2 regions of the Sorangium sp. So ce406 genome follow, and region 2 is predicted to be linked to the other one. Evidence: riboswitches for the same ligand, from Rfam matches in the RefSeq annotation. Region 2 holds a riboswitch; the other holds the start of a gene.
The links. Region 2 has a riboswitch for cobalamin ahead of WME96_RS05275 (TonB-dependent receptor). Riboswitches for the same ligand answer to the same signal wherever they lie in the genome.

Region 1 (4,675 bases), 6.1 Mb from region 2:
GTATCATCACCAGCGCGGTGGTCAAGGTCTGGCCCCTGCCCGAGGTGCAGCGCTACGCGAGCGTGATCTTCCCGGACCTCGAGCGCGGCTTCCAGTTCCTCTACGACCTGCAACAGAGCGGCGCCGTTCCTGCGAGCGTGCGCGTGATGGACAACACCCAGTTCCATTTCGGACAGGCGCTGAAGCCGGCCTCGAAGGGCCTCGCCGCGCGGCTCAAGAGCCAGGCAGAGGCGCTCGTGGTGACGCGGATCAAGGGCTTCGACCCGCACAAGATGTGCGTGGCGACGGTGGTCTTCGAGGGCACGGCCGCGGAGGTCGCCTTTCAGGAGCGAACGCTCCGGGCCATCGCGGCGCGCCATGGTGGCCTCCAGGGAGGCGCCGCCAACGGGGAGCGTGGCTACCAGCTCACGTTCGGTATCGCGTACATCCGCGATCTGGCGTTCGAGCACTGGGCCATCGCGGAGAGCTTCGAGACAAGCGTGCCATGGTCGCGCGCGCTCGAGCTCTACGAGCGGGTCAAGCGCCGCGTGGAGCTCGAGCACGAGCGCCGCCGGCTACCCGGAAGGCCCTTCTTCACCGGTCGGATCACGCAGGTCTATTCGACTGGCGTCGCGATGTACTTCTATCTCGGTTTCTACGCGAAGGGCGTCGCCGACCCCGTTGCGGAGTATGCCGCCCTCGAGCACGCGGCGCGTGAGGAGATCCTCGCCTCCGGCGGCACGCTCTCGCACCACCACGGCGTGGGGAAGATCCGGCAGGACTTCCTCGGCGAGGTGTACTCCGAGGGCGCGCGGACGGTCATTCGCGAGGTCAAGCGCGCGCTCGATCCGGACAACCTCTTCGGCGCCTCGAACCACGGCGTGCGCGGCGCGGTCGCGCTGGCCGGCGAGACGGAGCAGGCGCCGTGACGGTGCCGCGCGGTGACCAGCGCGACATCGTGTCGCAGGGCCGTGGAGGTCGATAGCGGTAGTCTGTCTCGCCATGAGCCAGCGAGAGCACCGCGGCGCTGCGGATGCCCCGGTCCGTGCCCCTCACCGCGCGCGCGACGTGAGCTCGACGCTGCGTGTCCGATCGCCGCGGAGCTCGCGCGGGCGTCGCGCGGCGGCGCTGGTCGTCGCCGTCGCGGGCGTGGTCCTCAGCGGTAGGGCCACGCCCGCGACGACCAGCACGGCAGCGGGCGAGCTCGCCGACTCGACAGCGGCGCCCGGCGAGAGAGCGCTCGAAGGGCGCCTGCTCGCGCCTTGTTGCTGGGATCAGACACTCGACATCCACGAATCGCCGGTGGCGCAGGAGCTTCGTCGCGAGATCCGAGCGCGTCTCCGCCGGGGCGAGGCCGTCGACAGAGTCGAGCAGGACCTCATCGCGCGTCATGGGGAGCGTATCCGTGCGGCGCCTTCGTCCGGCGTCCTTGGCCAGGTTGCCCTGGGCTTGATGCTCGGCATCGCGGCGTCGTTCCTCGGGATCTTCGCCCTGCTGCGCTCGTGGAGGCGGAGCGCCGCGCAGCCGGCTCCGTCCAATCTGGCCATCGCGGCGCCTGTACGTGACGAGTACGACGAGCGCCTCGACGACGAGCTCCGGAGGCGCGACGCGTGAGCACGCCCTCGCTGTGCACCCTTGGCGCGGTTGTCGCGCGCCGGGCATCGATGGTCGATGGCCGGTCGTCGCTCCGCTCCTCTCCTCAGGTGCCCGCCACAACATCTCGCTTGACCTGCGCCCCGCACCGCAATATGTAGTGGCTCATGTTGGTGCCTCGGGCTTCGGCCCGGGGCTCAAAAGGGAACCCGGTGCGAATCCGGGGCTGCCCCGCAGCGGTAAGCGAGAACGATCTCCACGACGAGCACTGGCCCTCGGGCTGGGAAGCGGTGGACCGTAGGAAGCCGGCGAGAGCCGGAGCGCTCGCGAGCCCGAAGACCTGCCAACGTCCAGCGCCGGGGAGACATCCCGCGCCGGTTTGACCTGGAAGCCTCGAGGGAGGCGGGTAGGTCCGAGCTGGCGCAGACTCTCGCGCTTGTCCCGGTTCCGACCCCCTCCCGCGTTGTCTTCCTTTCGCCCGCGGGGGCGAGCGGTCGGTCCGAAGGGCTCTCCTGGAGAGCCTTGCGCGCTCGCGCACATCGGCTGGCTTCTTCGCTCTCGCGGCATCGACGCGAGCGGTCCGGTACCGCTCCGACGAAGCTCGACGAGGAGGATTGCCATGCTGAGCGACACAGTGACGATGAGCAACGGCGCGGCGCCGTTGCGGGCGCGGGGCGCGAGGAGCGGAGGCGCGGAGGAAGCGCTCCCGCACACGACGATGCGGGTGAAGAAGCGCGACGGGTCGAGCGAGCCTGTCGACGTCAACAAGATCGTCCGGGCCGTGAGCCGCTCTTGCGCGGCCCTGTCCGACGTGGACGCGCTCCGCGTCGCCACCAAGACCATCAGCGGCCTCTACGACGGCGCGACCACGCGCGAGCTCGACCAGCTCTCCATCCAGACGGCGGCGTCGCTCATCGCAGAGGAGCCGCAGTACGCGAGGCTCGCGGCGCGCCTGCTCGCGACCTATATCGACAAGGAGGTCCGCAATCAGGAGATCCACGCCTTCTCGCAGTCCGTCGCCGTCGGGCGGCGGCTCGGCCTCATCAACGAGCGGCTCCACAGCTTCGTCGCGCAGAACGCCCGCAAGCTGAACGACGCGATCGAGCCGGGGCGGGACCACGAGCTCGAGTACTTCGGCCTCCGGACGCTCTACGATCGCTACCTCCTGAAGCACCCCGAGACGCGCCTCGTCACCGAGTCGCCGCAGCAGTTCTTCCTGCGCATCGCCTGCGCGCTCTCCGAGACGGCGGCGCAGGCGGTCGAGCTCTATCGCCTGTTCTCGTCGCTCGACTACCTCCCGAGCTCGCCCACGCTGTTCAACGCCGGGACGAGCCACGAGCAGCTCTCGAGCTGCTTCCTGCTCGACTCGCCCGAGGACCACCTCGAGACCATTTACCAGCGCTACACAGACGTCGCGATGCTCTCGAAGTTCTCGGGTGGCATCGGGCTCGCCTACCACCGCGTGCGGTCGCGCGGCTCGCTCATCGAGAGCACCAACGGGCACTCGAGCGGGATCGTGCCGTGGCTCAAGACGCTCGACGCGTCGGTCGCGGCCGTGAACCAGGGCGGCAAGCGCAAGGGCGCCTGCTGCGTCTACCTCGAGCCGTGGCACGCCGACGTCGAGGAGTTCCTCGCGCTGCGCGACAGCACCGGCGACGAGGCCGCGCGCACGCACAACCTGAACCTGGCGAACTGGGTCCCGGACCTGTTCATGAAGCGGGTCGAGGCGGACGGCGAATGGAGCCTCTTCGACCCGAAGGAGGTGCGCGACCTCCCCGATCTCCACGGCGACGAGTTCGAGCGCCGCTATGCCCAGGCCGAGGAGGCGGGCATCGCAAAGAAGACAATGAAGGCGCGCGAGCTCTACGCGCGGATGATGCGCACGCTCGCGCAGACCGGCAATGGTTGGATGACGTTCAAGGACAAGGCGAACCGCGCCTGCAATCAGACGGCGCTGCCGGGCCGGACCGTGCACCTCTCGAACCTCTGCACCGAGATCGTCGAGGTGACCTCGAAGGACGAAGCGGCCGTGTGCAACCTGGGCTCGATCAACCTCGCGCGCCACACCGTCAACGGTGAGGGCGGCGCGGTCGCGTTCGATTTCGAGAAGCTGGCGCGCACCGTGCGGACGGCGGTCCGCCAGCTCGACCGCGTCATCGACCTCAATTACTATCCCATCGCCGCGACGAGGCGCTCGAACCTCCGCTGGCGGCCGGTGGGGCTCGGGCTCATGGGCCTGCAAGACGTGTTCTTCCAGATGCGCTTGCCCTTCGACGCCGGCGCCGCGCGGGACCTCTCGAGGCGGATCTCCGAGGAGGTGTATTATCACGCGCTCTCGACGTCCGCGGACCTCGCCGCCGAGAAGGGGCGCCACCCGGCGTTCGACGAGACGCGCGCCGCGCGCGGCGAGCTCCAGTTCGACGCGTGGGGCGTGGTGCCGGAGGACACGGCGCGCTGGGAGGCGCTCCGCGCGCGCATCCTCGCCGAGGGGCTGCGGAACTCGCTGCTCGTCGCGATCGCGCCGACCGCCACGATCGCGTCGATCGCAGGCTGCTACGAGTGCATCGAGCCGCAGGTGTCGAACCTGTTCAAGCGCGAGACGCTCTCTGGCGACTTCCTCCAGATGAACCGCTACCTCGTCGCGGAGCTCAAGCAGCGCGGCGCCTGGAACGACGCGGTGCGCGCCCGTCTCAAGCTCGCGGAGGGCTCGGTCCAGGGGCTCGACGAGCTGCCGGAGGAGGTCCGCGCCGTGTACCGGACCGCCTGGGAGATCCCGATGCGCTCGCTCATCGACATGGCGGCGGAGCGCGGCGCCTTCATCGATCAGAGCCAGTCGCTGAACCTCTTCGTCGAGAACCCCACCATCGGCCAGCTCTCGAGCATGTACTTCCATGCATGGAAGAGGGGGCTCAAGACGACGTATTACCTCCGATCGCGCCCCGCGACGCGCATCGCCAAGGCCACCGTGGATGCGCCCCCGGACCGGGCGCCCGCGGGCGACGCCGGGCCCCGCGAAGGCGGCGGAGGGACGGCGGCGCAGGCGCCCGCGGGGGCGAAGGCTGCCGCGGACGTGGCGTGCGCGCTCGAGAACCCCGAGGCGTGC
Region 2 (4,675 bases):
GGTCGAACAGCGCGCAGAAGGCGCCGCACGAGGCCATCTGCGCCTCGACCGGATCCGCGCCGCCGGCGCTCGACGATCGCGGGCCCGCGCCCGCCGTGGTCGTCAGCGGGCCCGCGCCCGCGCTCGACGGGGCGGCCGGGCCCGACGCGGCGCCCGCCGTCGCGCCGGCGCCCCCGGACCCCTCGTCGCCCCCGGGGGACCCGTCGACGACGACGTTCCCGCCGCACGCGCCCGCCCCCGCGAGCGCGACGAGCGAAGCCAGGCCCGCCGAGAGCAGCGTCGTTCTCATGCCGCGAGTCTACACCGGCCCGGGCAGCGCCGGGGCGCGCGCCGCGTCGACCACGCCGCGCGCGCCGCCGATCACTCCACGGCCTGCGACTGCTCGATCGCGTCCTCGCGGCGCTCGCGGCGGTTGCACGCGAGCACCTTCTTGCGGACGCGCACCGCGTCGGGCGTGACCTCGACCAGCTCGTCGCCGTCGATCCACTCCATCGCCGTCTCGATCGTGAGCAGCCGCGGGCTCGCCAGGAGGACGTTCTCGTCCTTGCCGTGGTTGCGCACGTTGGACAGCTTCTTCTCCTTGATCACGTTGACGTCGGTGTCGTTCGGCCGGTTGTGCTCGCCGATGATCATCCCCTCGTAGACCTCGACGCCGGGGACGATGAAGAACATCCCGCGCGGCTGCAGGTGGTGCAGCGCGTACGGGGTCGCCACGCCGGCGCGATCGGCGACGATGGCCCCGGTCGGGCGGCGCATCATCGGGCCTCCCCAGGGCGCCCAGCCGTCGAACATCGTGTTGAGCAGGCCGGTGCCGCGCGTCGCGGTCAGGAACTCGCCGCGGAAGCCGATGAGCCCGCGCGACGGGACCCGGAACTCGAGGCGGGCGCGCCCGAAGCCGGGGTTCGTCATCTTCACCATCCGGCCGCGCCGACCGCTGAGGCGCTCGGTCACGATGCCGACGTAGGTGTCGGGCACGTCGACCACCACGAGCTCGATCGGCTCCATCACCTCGCCGTTGATCTCGCGCGTCACCACCTCGGGGTTCGAGAGCTGCATCTCGTACCCCTCGCGCCGCATCGTCTCGACCAGGATCGCGAGCTGGAGCTCGCCGCGGCCGAGCACCACGAACGTGTCCGGCACCTCGGTCGGCTCCACCCGGATCGCGAGGTTCTTCATCGCCTCGCGCTCGAGCCGCTCCTTCAGGTGGCGGCTCGTCAGGTACTTCGACTGCTTGCTCTTGCCGGCGAACGTCGACGTGTTCACGCCGATCTTCATCTTGATCGTCGGCTCCTCGACCACGATCCGCGGCAGCGCCTCGGGCTGCCCCAGATCCGCGATCGTGTCGCCGATCGTGACCGAATCGAGCCCCGCGATCGCGATCACCTCGCCCACGACGGCGCTCTCGACCGGGACGCGCTTCAGCCCCTCGTAGGCGTAGAGCATCTTCACGTAGCCGCGCGACTGCCCGTCCTCGCCGAGCAGCGCGACGTCGGCGCCGGACCGGGCCGTGCCGCGGACCACGCGGCCGACCGCGAGCCGGCCCACGTAGTCGTCGTGCGTCGTGTTGCAGACGATGACCTGCAGAGGCCCGTCGGGGTCGCCCGACGGGCCGGGGACGCGCTCGAGGATGGTCTCGAAGAGCGGCTGTAGGTCCGTCGCCTCGTCCTCGAGCTCGCGCTTCGCCTGGCCGAGCTTCGCCACGGCGTAGAGCGTCGCGAAGTCCTGCTGCGGGTCGCTCGCCTCGAGGTCGCAGAAGAGGTCGAACACCTCGGAGAGCACCTCGTGGGCGCGCGCGTCGCTGCGGTCGATCTTGTTGATGACGACGATGACCGGGAAGCCGCGCTGGAGGCACTTCGAGAGCACGAACCGCGTCTGCGGCAGCGGGCCCTCGGCGGCGTCGACGAGGAGCAGCGCCCCGTCGGCCATCATCAGCGTGCGCTCGACCTCGCCGCCGAAGTCGGAGTGGCCGGGCGTGTCGACGATGTTGATCTTGACCCCGCGGTACCGGATGCTGGTGTTCTTCGCGAGGATGGTGATGCCGCGCTCCCGCTCGAGGTCGTTCGAGTCCATGACCCGCTCGGCCACGACCTCGTTCTCTCGGAAGGCGCCCGACTGGCGGAGCATGTGATCGACGAGGGTCGTCTTCCCGTGGTCGACGTGGGCGACGATGGCGATGTTGCGGAGATCGTTACGCGGCATATACAGCGGCGGCCGTGTAGCACGCGACCCACGGAGGAGCGAGCCCATCCTCGCCAGAGCCCGAACGTCCGGCCCGCGCGGCAGACGTCGCGCCCAGGGGGCGCGAAGCGCGGTGAGCAACGCGCGCGAGGCGCGGTGAGCGAGCGGGGTGAGCGGGAGCGTTGACAGCCGAAGCCGCGCCGCAATAGGGTGCGCGCCGCGTTGGTGCCTGGGCCCTTGCCCAGGCTGAATAGGGAACCCGGTGAGATTCCGGGGCTGCCCCGCAGCGGTAAGCGAGAACGACCTCCACGACGAGCACTGGCCCGAGAGGGCTGGGAAGCGGTGGACAGTAGGAAGTCGGCCAGGCCGAGACGCTCGCAAGCCCGAAGACCTGCCATCGCCCGGCGACGGGGAGACATCTGGCGCCGGTTTGACCTGGGAGCCTCGAGGGAGGCGGAGAGGTCCGAGCCGCCGCAGCCGTCCGCGCGCGCCCCGGAGTCCGACCCGCCCCCCGCGCGACCTCCCGTTCGCCCGCGGGGGCGAGAGGTCGGCCCGGCGCGGTGTGCGACGGACAGGCCTCTCTTCTCCTCGCGGTGCTCGGCGCGAGCGGCCCGGAGCCGCCCTGCGCGACGCCACCGAAGGAGGACGCGCATGCCGCGCACGACGATCACGAAGCGGAACGGACGCTGCTTTTCACGACACCTGCTCGCCGCGCTATCCACCTCGCTCGCCGCCGCGCCGCTCGCGCGCGCCGAGGGCGAGGTCCCCGAGGCGACCGCGGTCGTCGAGGCGGCCGCGGGCGCCGAGGCGGCCGCGGGCGCGTCCTCCGACGGCGGCGCGGGGGCGCCCGCGGACGGCGGCGGGGCGATCGAGGTCACCGTCCACGCGGAGAAGCCGGGGAGCGAGGCCGCCTCGCGCGTCTCGGTCGGGCACCGCGAGCTCGAGCTCAGGCCGAGGCTCCGTGCGGGCGACATCGTCGAGGCGGTCCCGGGGCTCTTCGCCGTGCAGCACGCCGGCGGCGGCAAGGCGAACCAGTACTTCCTTCGCGGGTTCGACGCGGACCACGGGACGGACGTCGCCTTCTTCGTCGACGGCGTCCCCGTCAACATGGTCAGCCACGGCCACGGGCACGGGTTCACCGACCTCTACTTCGTGATCCCGGAGCTCGTGACGGGGCTCGACGGCACCAAGGGGCCTTATACAGCGAGCATCGGCGATTTCGGCACCGCGGGCGCCGTCAACCTCCGCTTCGCCGAGAAGCTCGACGAGAGCCACGCGCAGGTCAGCGTGGGGCAGTACGGGATCCGGCGCGGCCTCGTGATCGCCTCGCCGGATCTCGGCGACACATGGCGCGCCGTGGCGGCGGCGGAGGTCTACCGGAACGACGGTCCGTTCCTCAGCCCCGAGCGGCTCGAGCGCTTCAACGTGTACCTGAGGGCGACGCACGATCTCAGCCCGACCGGGAAGATCCAGATGACCTGGATGTCCTACGGGTCGACCTGGTACGGCTCCGGTCAGGTCCCCGCGCGGGCCGTGTGCGGCGAGGGCGAGCAGGGCCACCCGGGCCCGACGCCGCCCGCGTCCGACCCGCCGTGCATCGATCACTTCGGCTCCGTCGACCCGACCGAGGGCGGCGCGACCGAGCGGCACATGGCCTCCCTCGCGTACACGACGGCGTGGCGGGACGCCGACCTGAGCGCGATGGCGTACCTCGTCCGCTACCGCTTCACGCTGTACTCGAACTTCACGTTCTTCACCGAGGACCCCGTCCACGGCGACCAGATCGAGCAGAACGACGACCGCGTCGTCGGCGGCGCCGATCTCCGGCTGCGCCGGAGCCTCGAGTACCGCGGGGCGAAGCTCACGACGTCGCTCGGCGCGCACATCCGCGCCGACGCGATCGACAAGTCGCTCCACCACGACGAGGCGCGCGAGCGGATCGAGGAGCGGGGCAGGGCCCACATCGACGAGGGCCAGATCGGCGTCTACGTCGAGGAGGACGCCCGGATCCGGCGCTGGCTCCGCTTCGTGGCGGGGCTGCGGGGGCAGTGGATCGACGTCAACGTGGACGACCGGCGCGAGGATCTCGGCGCGACCGGGAGCCGGTCGAGCGGCTTCCGGGGGCAGATGCAGCTCTTCCCGAAGCTCACGGCGATCGTCTCCCCGGTCGACGGCCTCGATCTGTTCGCGCACTACGGGCGGGGCTTCCACTCGAACGACGCCCAGGGCGTGGTGCTGGGCGAGGGCGGGGCGACGCTCATCACCCCCGCGACGGGCTACGAGCTCGGCGCGAGGGCCACGCCGCTGCGCGGCCTGACGCTGAGCGCGGCGGGGTTCCTCCTCGATCTCGACTCCGAGCTGGTCTGGAGCGGGGACGCCGGTGTCACCGAGCCGTCGGCGCAGACGCGGCGCTACGGCCTCGAGATCGGCGCGCGCTACCGGCTCGGGAGCTGGCTCTTCGCCGACGTCGACGCGACCTTCACGCGCGCGCGGTTCC

Region 1: another riboswitch for cobalamin. It lies ahead of WME96_RS29505 (ribonucleoside-diphosphate reductase subunit alpha); the one in region 2 lies ahead of WME96_RS05275 (TonB-dependent receptor).

Annotation. Positions count from the first base shown of each region.
Region 1 is NZ_CP150340.1:7,954,770-7,959,444, reverse strand. Features, by position in the region: gene WME96_RS29515 (FAD-binding oxidoreductase) at 1-908, shown strand, start outside; gene WME96_RS29510 (cytochrome c-type biogenesis protein CcmH) at 982-1,593, shown strand; cobalamin riboswitch at 1,727-1,934, shown strand; gene WME96_RS29505 (ribonucleoside-diphosphate reductase subunit alpha) at 2,192-4,675, shown strand, end outside.
Region 2 is NZ_CP150340.1:1,437,033-1,441,707, forward strand. Features, by position in the region: gene WME96_RS05265 (hypothetical protein) at 1-289, opposite strand, end outside; gene typA (translational GTPase TypA) at 361-2,247, opposite strand; cobalamin riboswitch at 2,385-2,591, shown strand; gene WME96_RS05275 (TonB-dependent receptor) at 2,830-4,675, shown strand, end outside.